2 regions of the Caulobacter sp. GW821-FHT12A07 genome follow, and region 2 is predicted to be linked to the other one. Evidence: riboswitches for the same ligand, from Rfam matches in the RefSeq annotation. Region 2 holds a riboswitch; the other holds the start of a gene.
What was found. A riboswitch is a leader RNA that binds a small molecule or an ion and turns the genes downstream of it on or off. The one in region 2 is predicted to bind cobalamin.
Positions count from the first base shown of each region.

Region 1: it holds a riboswitch for cobalamin, as region 2 does, so the genes downstream of both, metE (5-methyltetrahydropteroyltriglutamate--homocysteine S-methyltransferase) here and AC1RRS_RS09075 (TonB-dependent receptor plug domain-containing protein) in region 2, are expected to answer to the same signal.

Region 1 is NZ_JBXAQX010000001.1:560,906-568,552, reverse strand. Features, by position in the region: gene AC1RRS_RS02665 (DnaJ C-terminal domain-containing protein) at 1-43, shown strand, start outside; gene AC1RRS_RS02660 (hypothetical protein) at 173-457, shown strand; gene metE (5-methyltetrahydropteroyltriglutamate--homocysteine S-methyltransferase) at 581-2,923, opposite strand; cobalamin riboswitch at 3,038-3,252, opposite strand; gene AC1RRS_RS02650 (PepSY domain-containing protein) at 3,409-3,726, shown strand; gene AC1RRS_RS02645 (response regulator transcription factor) at 3,853-4,530, shown strand; gene AC1RRS_RS02640 (sensor histidine kinase) at 4,553-5,944, shown strand; gene AC1RRS_RS02635 (hypothetical protein) at 6,118-7,452, shown strand; gene ccmI (c-type cytochrome biogenesis protein CcmI) at 7,526-7,647, shown strand, end outside.
Region 2 is NZ_JBXAQX010000003.1:506,957-514,603, reverse strand. Features, by position in the region: gene AC1RRS_RS09110 (YjfI family protein) at 1-371, opposite strand, end outside; gene AC1RRS_RS09105 (YjfK family protein) at 515-1,153, shown strand; gene AC1RRS_RS09100 (DUF350 domain-containing protein) at 1,180-1,593, shown strand; gene AC1RRS_RS09095 (DUF1190 domain-containing protein) at 1,602-2,246, shown strand; gene AC1RRS_RS09090 (hypothetical protein) at 2,306-2,446, shown strand; gene AC1RRS_RS09085 (response regulator transcription factor) at 2,431-2,787, opposite strand; gene cobU (bifunctional adenosylcobinamide kinase/adenosylcobinamide-phosphate guanylyltransferase) at 2,919-3,434, opposite strand; cobalamin riboswitch at 3,473-3,673, shown strand; gene AC1RRS_RS09075 (TonB-dependent receptor plug domain-containing protein) at 3,780-5,693, shown strand; gene cobD (threonine-phosphate decarboxylase CobD) at 5,693-6,679, shown strand; gene cobO (cob(I)yrinic acid a,c-diamide adenosyltransferase) at 6,676-7,293, shown strand; gene AC1RRS_RS09060 (ABC transporter substrate-binding protein) at 7,290-7,647, shown strand, end outside.

The sequences.
Region 1 (7,647 bases), on a different contig from region 2:
GGCCTGGCGGGATCAGAAGCCTTACACGCCGAAGCGGCGGTAGGGCCTGGACCCCTCCCTCTATCCTCCGGAACTGCGCGCCAGGATCCTGAACGTCTGGCGCGCCCGGTCGCTGTTCTGGTGCTTCCGCGCGTCGCACGGCCTGGACCGGCGGCGGCCGCACACGGTTGAGGTGCGCCTCGACCTGCCCGCCGAGACGATCGCTGCGCTGACGCAGCCCAAAGGCTGGCGGATCGCCCGCGCCGACATCGAGCGCGAGATGCTGTTCCTGCGGCGCGAGCAACCCCTGACCAACCGCGCCCTGCGGCTGATGTTCCGCGAGGCGCTGGTGCTGGCGGATGCGCACGGCGGGCGGCTGCACTCGTGGCTGCACGCGCCGGGGCTGACCGAGTGGGAGGCGGCGCTGGGAGGTCCTTCTCCCCTTGCGGGAGAAGGTGGCGGCGAAGCCGACGGATGAGGGGTTTCTCAGATTTTGGACGCCGCGACAGCTGATCGGCTGTCGCGGCGTTTTGCGTTTGAGAGACCCCTCACCCTCCCATGCTGCGCATGGGCCCCTCCCTCTCCCGCAAGGGGAGAGGGATCAGAGTTGCGCCCGCGCCGCCTTGGCCGCCGCGACCATGTTGGCCAGGGCCGGCTCCACCTCTTCCCAGCGACGGGTCTTCAGGCCGCAGTCGGGGTTGACCCAGAGCTGCGACGACGACAGGCGCTGGCCGGCTTTTTCCAGGAGGTCGAGCATCTCGGCGGCCGCGGGGCTGCGGGGGGCGTGGATGTCGTAGACGCCGGGGCCGATCTGGGCCGGGTAGGCGTAGGCCTCGAAGGCGTCGAGGAGCTCCATCTTCGAGCGGGCGGTCTCGATGGAGATGACGTCGGCGTCCATGGCGCCGATGGCGGCGATGATGTCGTTGAACTCCGAATAGCACATGTGGGTGTGGACCTGGGTCTGGGGCTCCACGCCCGAGGCGGCGATGCGGAAGGCCTCGACGGCCCAGGCGAGATAGGCGTCCCAGTCGCCGCGGCGCAGGGGCAGGCCCTCGCGCAGGGCGGCTTCGTCGATCTGGATGATCTTGGCGCCGGCGGCTTCGAGGTCGACGACCTCGTCGCGGACGGCCAGAGCGATCTGGCGGCAGGTCTCAGAGCGGGGGATGTCGTCGCGGACGAACGACCACTGGAGGATGGTGACCGGGCCGGTCAGCATGCCCTTCATCGGGCGGGGGGTGAGGGATTGGGCGTAGGCCCACCACTCGACCGTCATGGGCGCGGGGCGCGAGACGTCGCCGTAGAGGATCGGCGGGCGCACGCAGCGCGAGCCGTAGGACTGGACCCAGGCGTGCTTGGTGAAGGTGAAGCCGGTCAGGCGCTCGCCGAAATACTGCACCATGTCGTTGCGTTCGAACTCGCCGTGGACCAGCACGTCGAGGCCGATCTCCTGCTGCCAGGCCACCGCGCGGGCGGTCTCGGCGCGCAGGAAGGCCTGGTAGTCGGCGTCGGGCAGCTGGCCCTTGGCGTGGGCGGCGCGGGCCTGGCGGACGGCGGCGGTTTGCGGGAACGAGCCGATGGTGGTGGTCGGCAGGGGCGGCAGGGCGAGCCTGGCCTGCTGCAGGGCGATGCGCTCGGCGAAGGGCGTGGCGCGGGTCGCGTCGGCCGGGGTCAGCGCGGCGGCGCGGGCCTGGACGGCGGCGTCGTGGATCAGCGGCGAGGTGCGGCGCGAGGCGACGGCGGCGCTGGAGGCGGCGAGCTGGTCGCGGACGGCGGCGCGACCCTGGTTGAGGGCCTTGGCCAGGACGGCCAGCTCCTCCAGCTTCTGGACGGCGAAGGCCAGCCACTGGCTGACTTGCGGGTCGAGGCTGGTCTCGATGGCGAGATCGAGCGGGGTGTGCAGCAGCGAGCAGGACGGGGCCAGGATCACGCGGTCGGGGCCACGGGCGGAGACGACGGGCTCGACGCGGTCGAGGATGGCCTCGAGGTCGGCGCGCCAGACGTTGCGGCCGTCGACGACGCCCAGCGACAGGACGAGGCTGTCGCGGGCCAGGGCGAGGACGGCGTCGAGGTCGCCCGGGGCGCGGACGAGATCCAGGTGCAGGCCCTCGACCGGCAGGTTGGCGGCGGTGGCGAGGTTGTCGCCATAGGTCCCGAAATAGCTGGCCAGCAGGATGCTGATGCGCGGGGCGGCATGGGTCAGGGCGCCGTAGGCGCGGCGGATCTCGGCGCGTTCGAAGTCGGTGAGGTCGAGCGCCAGGCAGGGCTCGTCGATCTGCACCCAGTCGGCGCCGGCGGCGGCCAGGCGCTGGAGGAGGTCGGCATAGACCGGCAGCAGGGTGCTGAGCAGCGATAGCGGCTGGAAGTGGCGATCCTTCGACTTGGCCAGCTTGAGGAAGGTGACGGGGCCGAGGATGACCGGGCGGGTGTGGATCCCTTGCGCCTTGGCCTCGAGGAAGGCGTCGATGATCTTGGTCGAGGCCAGGGTGAAGGCCTGGCCGGGGACCAGCTCAGGCGCGAGGTAGTGGTAGTTGGTGTCGAACCACTTGGTCATCTCGAGCGCCGGCAGGCCGGTTCCGGTCTGATGCGAGCAGCCGTGGTTGCAGGTCTCGGGCGCGCCTTGCGTCCCGCCACCTTGCGTCCCGCGCGCCATGGCGAAGTAGAGCGGCAGGTCGACCGGGCCGCTGGTCCAGCCGTAGGCGGCCGGGATCGCGCCGACCATGACGGCCGTGTCGAGCACGTGGTCGTAGAGCGAGAAGTCGCCGCTGGGGACGTGGTCGACGCCGAGGTCGGCCTGGCGGCGCCAGGCGAGAGCACGCAGGGCGGCGGCTTCGGTTTCCAGCCCCTCGGCGTCGAGGCGGCCGGCCCAGTGGGCTTCGAGGGCGGTCTTCAGGCGGCGCTGGGGGCCGATGCGGGGAAAGCCGAGGGCGGCGACGGTGACGGTCATTTCTTAGCCTCTGTCTCGATGGTGACGGAGGCTGGACGGGGCGCAGGCATAGGCGCGCGAACGGGCTGGCCGACCCGCGCCTGGAGCTAGCGACCAGACCGGGCACCCCGCCGGAGGACGTTATCTGTCGAGGCAGGTCTCCTGGCTCGCGGGTCGACGCCGCCGTCCTGGCCTTCCCGATGCGCCACCGAGTCGAGTTCGGCGCATCAGTGACACGTATCGGACGGCCGCTCGCCGCTTACAGTTGCGGGGGCAGCGCCGGTTTCACACCGGCTTCCCTCTTAGCTTTGGACGCAAAACGTCCGCAGACCACGACCCGCTTATCAAGCCTGGGCCGGTCTGCGTTGTCAACAAGGACATAAAGATATCTTTATGTGATTTCAGATTGTGGTCGAGCGGGGCTTGGCCCGTGACAGGACGTCGCACACCGTTCATAAACCCCGCGTTCAGTCTCCATTCAGCCGTGCTCCTCTAAACCGGACGACATGAAGCCGATCCGCGCCATACTCGCCGCAGCCGCCATCGTCGCCGCCCTCCCGGGCGCGGCTCTGGCCCAGCGCGGCCCGGACTCGCTGGGCGCCGACTGGCGCGCCCGGCAGGACCAGGCGCGTGGCGGCGTGCAGTCGGGCCGCCTGGTGCCGCTGAGCGCGGTCATCGACAGCATCGCCCGCCGCACCCCCGGCCGCCTGCTCGACGCAGGGCTGGAAGGTCGCAACTACCGCATCCGCTGGGCGACCACGGACGGCCGCCGCATCGACTTCATCGTCGACGCCGAGAGCGGCCGGATCCTCAGCGGCGGGTAGGGCGTGACGGCTGAGACCATGAGCGATTTCGGCGTTCGTCACGCTCCACCTTTTGATTGCGAGCCTGTTTATCCGGTTCGGACGGGACCGTCCGAACCGGACAGGCTCTAGGGAGTTCCCCGAGACATGCGCATCCTGCTCGTCGAAGACGATCCCGACCTGTCGCGCCAGCTGAAGCTGGCCCTCTCCGACGCGGGCTACGCCGTCGACCACGCCGCCGACGGCGAGGAGGCCCAGTTCCTGGGCGAGACCGAGCCCTATGACGCGGTGATCCTGGATCTTGGCCTGCCCAAGGTGGACGGGGTGTCGGTGCTGGAGCGCTGGCGGCGCGGCAATGTCGCCACGCCGGTGCTGATCCTGACCGCCCGCGGCGCCTGGAGCGAGAAGGTCGCCGGCTTCGACGCCGGGGCCGACGACTACCTGACCAAGCCCTTCCACACCGAGGAACTGCTGGCGCGCCTGCGGGCGCTGCTGCGGCGCTCGGCCGGCCACGCCGCCCCGAGCCTGACCTGCGGCGGCCTGCGCCTGGATCCGCGCGCGGCGCGGGCCAGCGTCAACGGCGAGCCGCTGCGCCTGACCTCGCTGGAATACCGCCTGCTGCACTACATGATGATGCACCAGGGCCGGGTGATCGGCCGCACCGAGCTGGTCGAGCACCTGTACGACCAGGACTTCGACCGCGACAGCAACACCATCGAGGTGTTCATCGGCCGGCTGCGCAAGAAGCTGGGCGCCGACCGCATCGAGACGGTGCGGGGCCTCGGCTACCGCCTGATCCCGCTGGAAGGCGAGACCGCGGGGTGATCGCGCGCGGGGGCGAGGCTTGATGCTCGACTTCCGCAAGCGCTCGCTCGTCCGGCGGCTGGTGCTGCTGGCGGCGATCTGGACGCTGTTCGTGCTGCTGGCGGCCGGGGCCTTCCTGACCGCCCAGTTCCGCGACGCGGCCATCCGCCGCTTCGACCAGTCGCTGGCGGTGCTGACCGACGACCTCTATGCCGGCTCGACGGTGGAGGACGGGGTGGTCAAGGCGCCGTTCCTGACCGACATCCGCGCCACGCGGGCCTATTCCGGCCGCTACTGGGCGATCTTCGCCCAGAAGAGCGGCGGCGGGCTCTCGGCGATCGAGCGCTCGCGCTCGCTGTTCGACAGCGATCTCATGCTCTCGACCGCCCAGATCGACCGGCTGACGGCCGACCCGGGCAAGACCCTCTATTTCGACATGCGCGGGCCGCAGGACAAGCCGCTGCGGGCGGCGGCGATCCTGACGCGGCTGCCGGGGCATCCGGCGCCGGTGGTGTTCATCGCCGCCGAGGACCGATCCCCGATCGACGACGACGCCGACCGCTTTGGCCGGATCACGGCTTTCGCCCTGCTGCTGCTGGGCGTGGGCCTGATCGTGGCCATCGTCGTCCAGGTGCGCTTTGGCCTGCAGCCGATCTTCCGCCTGCGTCGCGAGATCGCCGGGGTGCGCAGCGGCAAGGCCGAAAGGCTGGTCGGGCCCTATCCGGAGGAGCTGGAGCCGCTGGCCGGCGAGCTGAACGGCCTGCTGGCCCACAACCAGGAAGTCGTCGAGCGCCAGCGCACCCACGTCGGCAACCTGGCCCACGCCCTGAAGACGCCGCTGTCGGTGATGCTGACCGAGGCCAGCCAGCAGGGCGGGGCGCTGGCGGAAGTCGTCGAGCGCCAGGCCCAGACCATGCGCGAGCAGGTCGACCACCATCTGCGCCGGGCGCGGGCGGCGGCGCGTTCGCAGACCAGCGGCGAGCGCACGCCGGTGGAGCCGATCCTCGACGAACTGGCCGTGACCCTGGAGCGGATCTTCCAGGACAAGAACGACGGGCGGGGCGTGGAGATCGACTGGCGCTGTCCGGAAGACCTGTGCTTCCAGGGCGAGCGGCAGGACTTCATGGAGCTGGCCGGCAACGTCATGGAGAACGCCGGCAAGTGGTCGAAGGCCCGCATCCGCGCCGAGGCCAAGGCGGACGGCGAGGGCCGCATGCTGCTGACCGTCGACGACGACGGCCCGGGCATTCCGGCCGAGCAGCGGGCCCAGGCGCTGAAGCGCGGTCAGCGGATGGACGAGCACACGCCGGGCACCGGGCTTGGCCTGTCGATCGTCGACGAACTGGCGCGGGCCTATGGCGGCTCGGTGACCCTGGACGATTCGCCGCTGGGCGGCCTGCGGGTGGTGCTGTCGCTGCCGCGCGCGGAGGGTTAACGCTACCGCGCGCCACTCTGGCGATAGCGCGCTGTCGTCAAGGTGGAGCTTTCGGCGCCGCGACACTTCGCCTTGCCTTGCGGTGTTGAAAAAGCAGCGGTTTCGGAAAGTCTTAACCTCGTTGGCAACATGGTTGACGCTGCCTGGACATGTCCCGTCCCCGGCGGAGATCGATGCCCGCAATCGCCGCGCACAAACTGCAGATCCTCAGGACGCTGGTCGAGACCGCGCCCGATGCGGCCCTGCGCAGTCTCGAGCTCGCCCTGGCCAACGCCGGCGGGCAGGGGGCGCTGGCGACCGTGCGGGCCATGGTCGAGGACGAGACCGCCGATCGCTACGTCCGCAACACCATTCTTTCCCCCATCGCGCCGCTGTGCCAGCCGCGCGCCGAGGACCTGCCGCAGTTTCCGCGCCGGGCGCTGGCCCTGCTGTGGAAGGCGCTGAAGGTCGAGGCGCCGCGCCAGGTCGCCGAGGGCGCGGCGCGCTGCAATCCCTGGGATCTCGACAACGGCGCGCCCGACGTCTTCAACGAGCTGTGCAAGATCGCCGCCCGAGGCCTGCGCGCGGCCGAGCGGCCCGAGTACGAAGCGATCGCCCAGATCTGCGACGCCGACGAGCTGGCCGACTATCTCGACCTGTCGGTGATCGTCCGCAACGCCCTGCCGCGACTGTCGGAATGGGTCAGCCGGATGAGCGGCGAGCGCGCGGCGGCCGCGCGCCTGGCCTATCGCGACGCCTGCGCGATCAGCGACGACGCCGGTCCGCGGATGTTCGAGATGCTGGCGGCGCACCTTCCCGAGCCCTGGCGGATCCTGCGGGTGATCTCGGCGGTGATGGACCGTCCCAACGACCGCTACCTGGCCTCGTCGGAGGTCAAGGAATTCGGCGAGCGGATGCTGGCCGACATCGAGGCCAGCATCGAGCACGTGCGCGGCTTCGACCTGGAGGGCGGCGAGGCCTCGGGCCGTTCGGCGGCGGCCTCGGCCCAGCGCATCGCCCACCAGTTGACCGAGTTCGAGCAGGCCGTGGACGTGGCCAAGGACGGCCCGTGGGGCAAGCGCCTGGCCAAGTTCAAGCAGGCCGCGGCCCAGGCGGCCGAGACGCGGATGAACGCTGCCGACAAGGAGCTGGGCCTGGCCTTGCCGCTGCGGCCGATCTCGATGATGGGCAAGATGGGCGGCGGCAAGGGCGTGCCGAAGCTGGAAGAGGCGCCGGACGCGGCCCTGGTGCGCCGCGCCGCCTCGGCCCTGGCCTTCATCGAGGACCTGCGGCCCTGCGCGGCCCAGGCCGGCTATGGCTCGACCCGCGCCAAGGTGCTGGAGAAGCTGAACCAGCGGCTGGACCAGTACATCGAAGACAGCCTGCACGTGGCCCGCACCGGCGAGGGCGGCGACCCGCAGGTGGCCCGCGCCTATCTCGAGATCGCCGCCGCCTACATCGCCCACACCCGCGACGAGAAGACCGCCGAGATCGTCCGCCGACGGGCCGTCGCGGCGATGGCGGCTTAGCGCTTCCGCGCAATCTGCGCCTTACGTGCTTTTTTCACTGACGCGCAGGTCGATCTGCGGCTAACAGCGAACCATGATCGGTTTCTGGATCGCCGCCGCGGGTCTGTCCGCCGCCGCCGCCGCCCTGGTGCTGCGGGGCGCCGCGCACGGGCTCGCGCCCGCTGGCGACGACCCGGCCCTGGCCGTCCACCGCCG
Region 2 (7,647 bases):
CGCAGCTCGATGACGATATCCTCGATCGAGGTCGTGGTCGAAAGCTCGCCGAACAGCTCGTAGTAGTCGCGGCCGCCGACGGCGCTGATGCCGAAGTTCGACAGCGGCACCAGCTTCTGGGCCTTCAGCAGGAATTCGTTGAAGGCGTGGCGGTCTTCCTGTTCGTCGACGGGCCACAGCAGGGCCGAGGCGGCGATCTGCTGGTCGCTGACGCTGACATAGATCTCGAGGTCGCCCTGCCAGTGCATGGTGACCAGCAGGATCGGATCGGAGCCTTCCAGCACCCGCACGCTCAGCTCGTCGGCGCCCACGCCGGGCGCTTCGTCCAGGGCCGCCTTCAGGGAGCGGACAGTCCAGGGCGTCTGACTCATCGGGTCGTCATCCTCTTCACGGGCCATCTTGGCCGTTTCATACAAGATGGGAGACCGAAGGCCAGTCGTCGAGAGCGAGCATGGCCCCTTTTACAGCGCAGGCTGGCGCCGTACATGAGGGAGCGTTCTTTCAGGGACCAGCCATGTTCAGTCGCTTATTCGGCCGCAAGGAGCCCGCTCCCGAGTCGGCCCTGCCCGCCATCCGCAACGTGACGCTGGGGCGGACCGTCTGGCTGGACCCTCTGGCCTGGAAGCGCTTCGGCGCCGACAGCAAGTTCCCGCTCGACCACGACACGCTGGAAATCACCGCCCAGGGCCTGGTGGACCTGAAGGACGGCGGCTTCGTGCACCGGTTCTACACCGACGACCACGTGATGTTTCAGGCGGTCTCCGACGACCGCGAGGGTCAGCGCCTGACCGACGTCACCCTGTTCGTCCCCTGGGACAGCGCCTATCCGGGCAGCCGCGCCGATCGCGACGCCTGGGGCAAGCGCCTGCGCGCCCGGACCTTCACGCCCGCCGGCCTGCCCGAATACCACCGCTTCTGGTTCGGCGAGGAGGCCGAGAGCCAGGAGCCCGTGACCTTCTGGGAAGACCTGCACGACGACCGGGACGGGATTCCCGACCGGCGGATCTTCCAGACCTGCATGCTGTTCGCCCGCGATCTTCCGGGCGAGGGGCGCGAACTGCTGCTGGCCATCGAGATGGAGACCGAGGACCGCGAGGTCTCGTTCGAAACCATGATCGGCGTGCCGCTCGAAGTCGGCGAATTCCGCGCCTGAACCACGGTCCATAGGGGAAACTAGAGATGTTCGACGTCCAAGCCTTCGGCGAAAGCGCCCTGGCCTTCCTGGTGGCCTTCGTCGCCGCCGGCGTGTTCACGGTGATCTTCAAGATCGTCTACCAGGCGGTGACGCCCTACAACGAGGCCAAGCTGATCCGCGAGGGCAACGTCGCCGCCGCCATCGCCCTGGGCGGCGCCGTGGTCGGCTACGTGCTGCCGCTGGCTTCCGCGCTCAGCCACACCGTCAGCCTGCTGGAGTTCGCCGCCTGGGCCCTGCTGGCCGCCGTCATCCAGATCGCCGCCTTCACCCTGGTGCGGTTCACGGTGCTGAAGGACCTGATCGACCGGATCGAGAAGGCCGAGGTCGCCGCCGGCGTCTATCTGGCTTCGATCTCGCTGGCCGTCGGCCTGCTGAACGCCGCCTGCATGACCTCGTGAGGCCGGACATGAACGCCCACTCCCCCGCCCCGTCCCGCCGCCGCAAGCGCTCGAGCGCCGTGGCCCTGACGGGCCTGATGGCCGGCTCGGCCTTCACCCTGGTCGCGTGCGACGATCCCGGCTCGGCCACCCAGTGGGGCGATCCCCCCGCGGCCGTCTCGGGCAAGAAGGTCGACGCCTCCAGCTTCGCCAATCTCGACGAGTGCAAGGCCTCGGGCGACTTCACGGCCGACCAGTGCCAGACGGCCTATGACGAGGCCCAGAAGGCCAGCGCCGAGAACGCGCCCAAGTTCTCCGACCAGCAGAGCTGCGAGGAGCGCTACGGCGTCGACCAGTGCGTGCCGCGCAGCCAGGCCAACGGCGGCGGCAGCTTCTTCACCCCGCTGCTGACCGGCTTCATCATCGGCCAGGCGCTGGAAGGCATGAGCAACCGCGGCTATCGCGGCGCGCCGATGTATCGCGACCGCGACGGCACCTATTACAGCGGCTCGGGCTATCCGGTGTCGCGCGACTACCTGACCGGCCGCAGCCGGGTGCGCACCGACAGCTTCGACGCCCCGTCGCGTTACGAGGCCCCGACCCGCGTGCAGAGCCGCAGCAGCGTCATCTCGCGCGGCGGCTTCGGCGGCGGCTCGCGCGGCTTCGGCGGCTAGAGGGAACTGAAGGCGGGGCGTCTCGCGTTGGTTCTTCGACGACCACGCGAGGCGACCGCATGACCGACAAGACCATCACGGGGGTTCCCCAGCCGCGCTGGTGGCAGCGCCACCCCACCCTGGCCTTCTGCGCCGCCTGGGGTCTGGGACTTGGACTGTTCGCGACAGCCGTGGCGGTGGGACTTCAGGCCGCGGCCTGAACGCCCGCGCGCTGCATGGCGCGCACGGCCGACAGCAGCCGAGCCGGCGTCACCGGCTTTTCGAGCCACTGGTCGGGCTCGACCTGCAGCACGCTCGGATCGCTGGCCGAGACCATCAGCACCGGCGTCCCCCGCCCTTCGAGCGAACGGATCAGTTCGGCGCCCGTCATGCGCGGCATGGCGTTGTCGGTGATCAGCAGGTCGGGCGCGAAGGCGTCGAAGGCTTCCAGCGCTTCCTGGCCGTCACGGCTCCACAGCACCTCGAACCCCGCCTCTTCCAGCAGGACCTCGTAGACGCCGCCAAGCAGCATGTCGTCTTCGGCGATGAGGATCCGTCGCATGGCAGCCCGCCCGTCGAATTAAGTGAATTCGAATGTGTAAATAGGTCTTAACCATGCCTGCGCCCCCGGTGTCTGCGTGCGCAATCGTCGCATCGCCGAAAGTTGAGCAATCGGGGCGAGAGCGTCGGGAATCACTTCATCCGCAGGCTTAGTCCGGCGACGACCAGTTCGACGGCGTCGGCGGCGGCCGCCAGGGCCTGATGCAGCCGTCCCGCCTCGTCGCGGAACCTGCGGGCCAAGGCGTTGTCGGGCACGACGCCCCAGCCGACCTCGTTGGACACCAGCCAGAGCTCGCCGTCGAAGGCCGAGGCCGCCGCGACCAGCGCTGCCGCTTCGGTCGAGAGATCTTTTTCCGCCAGCATGAGGTTGGTCAACCAAAGGGTCAGGCAGTCGATCACCGCCACGCCGCCCGGCGGCAGGCCGCGCAAGGCCGAAACGAGATCGAAGGGCGCCTCCAGGGTGGTCCAGGCCTGGCCGCGATCGGCCTGGTGGCGGGCGATGCGTTCCTCCATCTCGGCGTCGAAGGCCTGGGCGGTGACGATCATGACCGGTCGGACGCCGACCGCGGCGGCCCTCGCCTCGGCCGCCCCTTGCGCGAAAGCGCTCTTACCCGAGCGGGCGCCGCCTAGAACCAGGGTCAGTGACAACGGGGAACTCCAGATTGACGGTGTGCGGCGCACCCTATAGTCCAGCCGACGCGACAGGTTCCTCCCAAAGAGGATGAAAAGGGAACTCGGGTGTGAAACCCGGGCTGCCCCCGCAACTGTAAGCGGCGAGTTCGCGCGTCACATGCCACTGGGTCTGTTCTTCGGAAGAGAGCTGGGAAGGCGACGCGCAGCAACGATGACCCGCGAGCCAGGAGACCTGCCTGTCGCGGTCGTCCTTCGTCCGGCCGGGGTGCGCCGTACGATCGGGTCTTCCCGCATGGCGACGCTTCGGTCCGGGCGTGTTCACGAGAACACGCTCCTTCTTGTCGCGCACGGAGGAATGACATGCGCCCTGTTTCCCTGCTGGCCCTGGCGGCCGCAGTTCCCGCCCTGGCCCTGCCTGGCCTGGCTTTCGCCGATACGGCCGTGGCCGAAGTCGATCAGGTGGTGGTCACCGCCGGTCGCGAGCCCGAAAAGCTGTCGGAAGTCTCGACCAGCATGACGGTGATCGACGCCGAGGCCCTGAAGAAGGCCCAGGCCGTCGTGATCTCCGACCTGCTGTCGCGCACGCCGGGCGTCACCGTCACCCGCAACGGCGGCGTCGGCGGCACGACCCAGCTGCGCATCCGCGGCGCCGAGACCGACCAGACCGTGGTGCTGATCGACGGCGTCAAGCTGAACGATCCGTCCTCGACCGGCGGCGGCTACAACTTCGCCACCCTGCTGGCCGGCAACGTCAACCGCATCGAAGTGCTGCGCGGCTCGCAATCGACCCTGTGGGGCAGCCAGGCCATCGGCGGCGTCGTCAACCTGCTGACCGCCACGCCCAGCGGCCCGCTCACCACCCAGCTGGCGACCGAGCTCGGCTCGCGCGACACCGCCTACGGCAACGCCGCGCTCAGCGCCGGCGGCGACTGGGGCGGCTGGCGCATCGCCGGCGCCTACTACACCACCGACGGCGTCTCGGCCTTCGGCAAGTCGTACGGCGGCAAGGAGAAGGACGGCTACCGCAACGCGGGCGTCAGCGGCCGCCTGGACCTGAACGTCACCGACTGGGCCACCATCGACCTGCGCACGTCTTACGCCGCCTCGAAGAACGAATTCGACGGCTTCCCCGCCCCGCTCTACGCCTTCGCCGACAGCCCCGAATACGGCAAGACCAAGGAACTGGTCAGCTACGCCGGCGTGCGCCTGAGCGCCTTCGACGGCGCGCTGAAAAACCGCCTCGGCTTCGGCTACACCCAGACCGACCGGGACAACTTCGATCCCAGCTCGTCGGTCCCCAAGACCTTCGACGCCCGCGGCACCAACAAGCGCTTCGAATACCAGGGCACCTGGCAGGTCAGCGAGATCCTCCGCGCGACCTTCGGGGCCGAGACCGAGCGCTCGTGGTTCCGCACCGCCTCGCCGTCGGAATGGGAGCCCAACCCGACGCCCGACAGCCACGCCGCGCGCACCGACAGCCTGTACCTGCACCTGCGCGCCCAGCCGGTCGAGGGCCTGACCCTGACGGGCGGCGTGCGCCGGGAGGACCACTCGGCCTTCGGCGACGCCACGGTCTACCAGGCCGGCGCGTCCTACAGCCCCAACGGCGGCGTGACGGTGTTCCGCGCCAACTACGGCGAGGGCTTCAAGGCCCCGTCGCTGTACCAGCTCTACAGCATCTACGGCGATGCGAACCTGAAGCCCGAGGAGTCGGAAAGCGTCGACCTGGGCGTCGAGCACAGCGTGCTGAACGGCCGCGTGCGCGCGGGCCTGACCTGGTTCCACCGCGACATCACCAACCAGATCGACTACGTCTCCAACAACACCCCGCCCAACTACGGCGGCTACGCCAACTTCGCCAAGACGGAGACCAGCGGCGTGGAGCTGGAGACCACCATCGAGGTGACCTCGTCGCTGAAGGTTACGGCGAACTACACCAACATGGACCCGATCAACCGTTCGGCCACCAACAACGGCAAGCGCCTTCCGCGCCGCGCCGGCGAGACGGCCAACCTGAACGCCGACTACGACTGGAAGAGCGGCCTGACCACGGGCGTCTCGGTGCAGTACGTGGGCGAGAGCTACGACAACGCCACCAACACCCGCCGCCTGAAGAGCTACGCCCTCTTCGACCTGCGGGCCGCCTATCCCCTGAACGACACCTTCGAGGTGTTCGGCCGCGTCGAGAACCTCTTCGACAAGGAATACCAGACCATCTACCGCTACGGCTCGGTGGGCCGCGGCGCCTTCGCCGGCGTCCGGGCGAAGTTCTGATGAGCGGTTCGCCGTCGTCCCTTTCCGGACACGGCGGCCGCCTAGCGGCGGCGCGGGCGCGTTTTCCGGATGCGCCCGCGCCGTGGCTGGACCTGTCGACGGGGATCAATCCTCGCCCCTATCCGGTTCCGCCCCAGGCCTTCGAGGACTGGGGCCGCCTGCCCGATCCGGCCGACCTGGCGCGGCTGGAGGCCGTGGCCGCCCAGGCCTTCGGTGTCGAGGACCCCGTCCGGGTGGTCGCCGTGCCCGGCAGCGAGACGGCGATCCGCCTGCTGCCCAAGATCCTGCCTCGCGGCAGGGTCAGCCTGCCGATTCCTACCTATTCCAGCCATCCGCTCGCCTGGCGGCGCGTCGGTTCCGAGGTCGTGGCCGATCCGGACGAGGCCGACCTGTGCGTGGTGGTGAACCCCAACAATCCCGACGGCCGCAGCCTGGCGCCCGAGGCGGTGCTGGCGCTGGGCCAGCGCGGCGCGGTGGTCGACGAGGCCTTCGTCGAGTGCGAGCCGTCGCTGTCGGTCGCCCCGTTCGCCGGCGCGCCGGATCATGAGCGGCTGATCGTGCTGCGCTCGTTCGGCAAGTTTTACGGTCTGGCCGGACTTCGGCTGGGCTTCGTGATCGCCCGGCCGGCGCTCGCCCGCCGCCTGCGCGAGACGCTGGGCGAATGGCCCCTCTCCGCTCCCGCCCTGGCCGCGGGCCTGGCGGCCTATCCCGACACCGCCTGGGCGAACGCCACGCGCGCCAGCCTGGACGACGACGCCGCGCGGCTGGACGCTCTCTTGGCCCGCGCCGGTTTCGAGGTGGTCGGCGGGACCAGTCTGTTCCGCCTAGCCCGTGCGACCGACGCAACCGTGCGCTTCGAGACCCTGGCGCGCGCCGGGATCCTCACGCGGCCCTTCGATCACGACCCGAGCCTGTTACGCTTCGGCCTGCCCGGATTCGACGCCGACTGGGCGCGCCTGGCCGCCGCCCTGGAGACCCCGCGATGAGCCCCTCCGATATTGGCGACGCCAACGAGCAGCACGCCGAGGCGATGCGCGCCCTCAAGGCCGAGCGCGAAGAGCTGATGAAATCGAAGACCCTGGAGAAGGGTCTGCTGCTGGTCCACACAGGCGACGGCAAGGGCAAGTCCTCGGCCGGCTTCGGCATGGTCGCCCGCTCGCTGGGCTGGGGCATGCAGGTGGGCGTGGTGCAGTTCATCAAGGGCAAGTGGAAGACCGGCGAACGCCTGTTCTTCAGCCGCTTTCCCGACCAGGTGCGCTACCGCGTCATGGGCGAAGGCTTCACCTGGGACACCCAGGACCGCGAGCGCGACGTGGCCGCGGCCAAGGCGGCGTGGGAGGAGAGCAAGGCGATGATCGCCGATCCGACGCTCGACTTCGTGCTGCTGGACGAGATCAACATCGCCCTGCGCTACGACTATCTCGACATCGACGAGGTGGTGGAGACGCTGAAGGCCCGCCCCAATGACAAGCATGTCTGCCTGACCGGCCGCAACGCCAAGCCGCAGCTCCTGGAGATCGCCGACCTGGTCACCGAGATGACCCTGGTCAAGCATCCGTTCGAGCAGGGTTTCAAGGCCCAGCGCGGGGTGGAGTTTTGACTGGTTTCAGCAGGCGGGTCGCTCTGGGGGCTAGCCTTGTCGTCGGCCTCGGCGCCGCCGCGCCGAAGAAGCCGCGCCTGGTCTCCCTCAATCCCTGCCTGGACGGCGTGCTGGTCGAGGTGGCCGACCGCGACCAGATCGCGGCGCTGAGCCACTACGCCCGCGATCCGCAGCAATCGAGCATCGCCGAGCGGGCCAAGTCCTATCCGATGACCTACGAGAGCGCCGAGGAGGTGATCGCCCTGCGCCCCGACGTGGTGCTGAGCGCGGCCCATTCCTCACCGGCCACCCGCGCGGCGCTGAAGCGGCTGGGCGTGCGGGCCGAACTCTTCAAGGTGCCCAACAGCTGGGCCG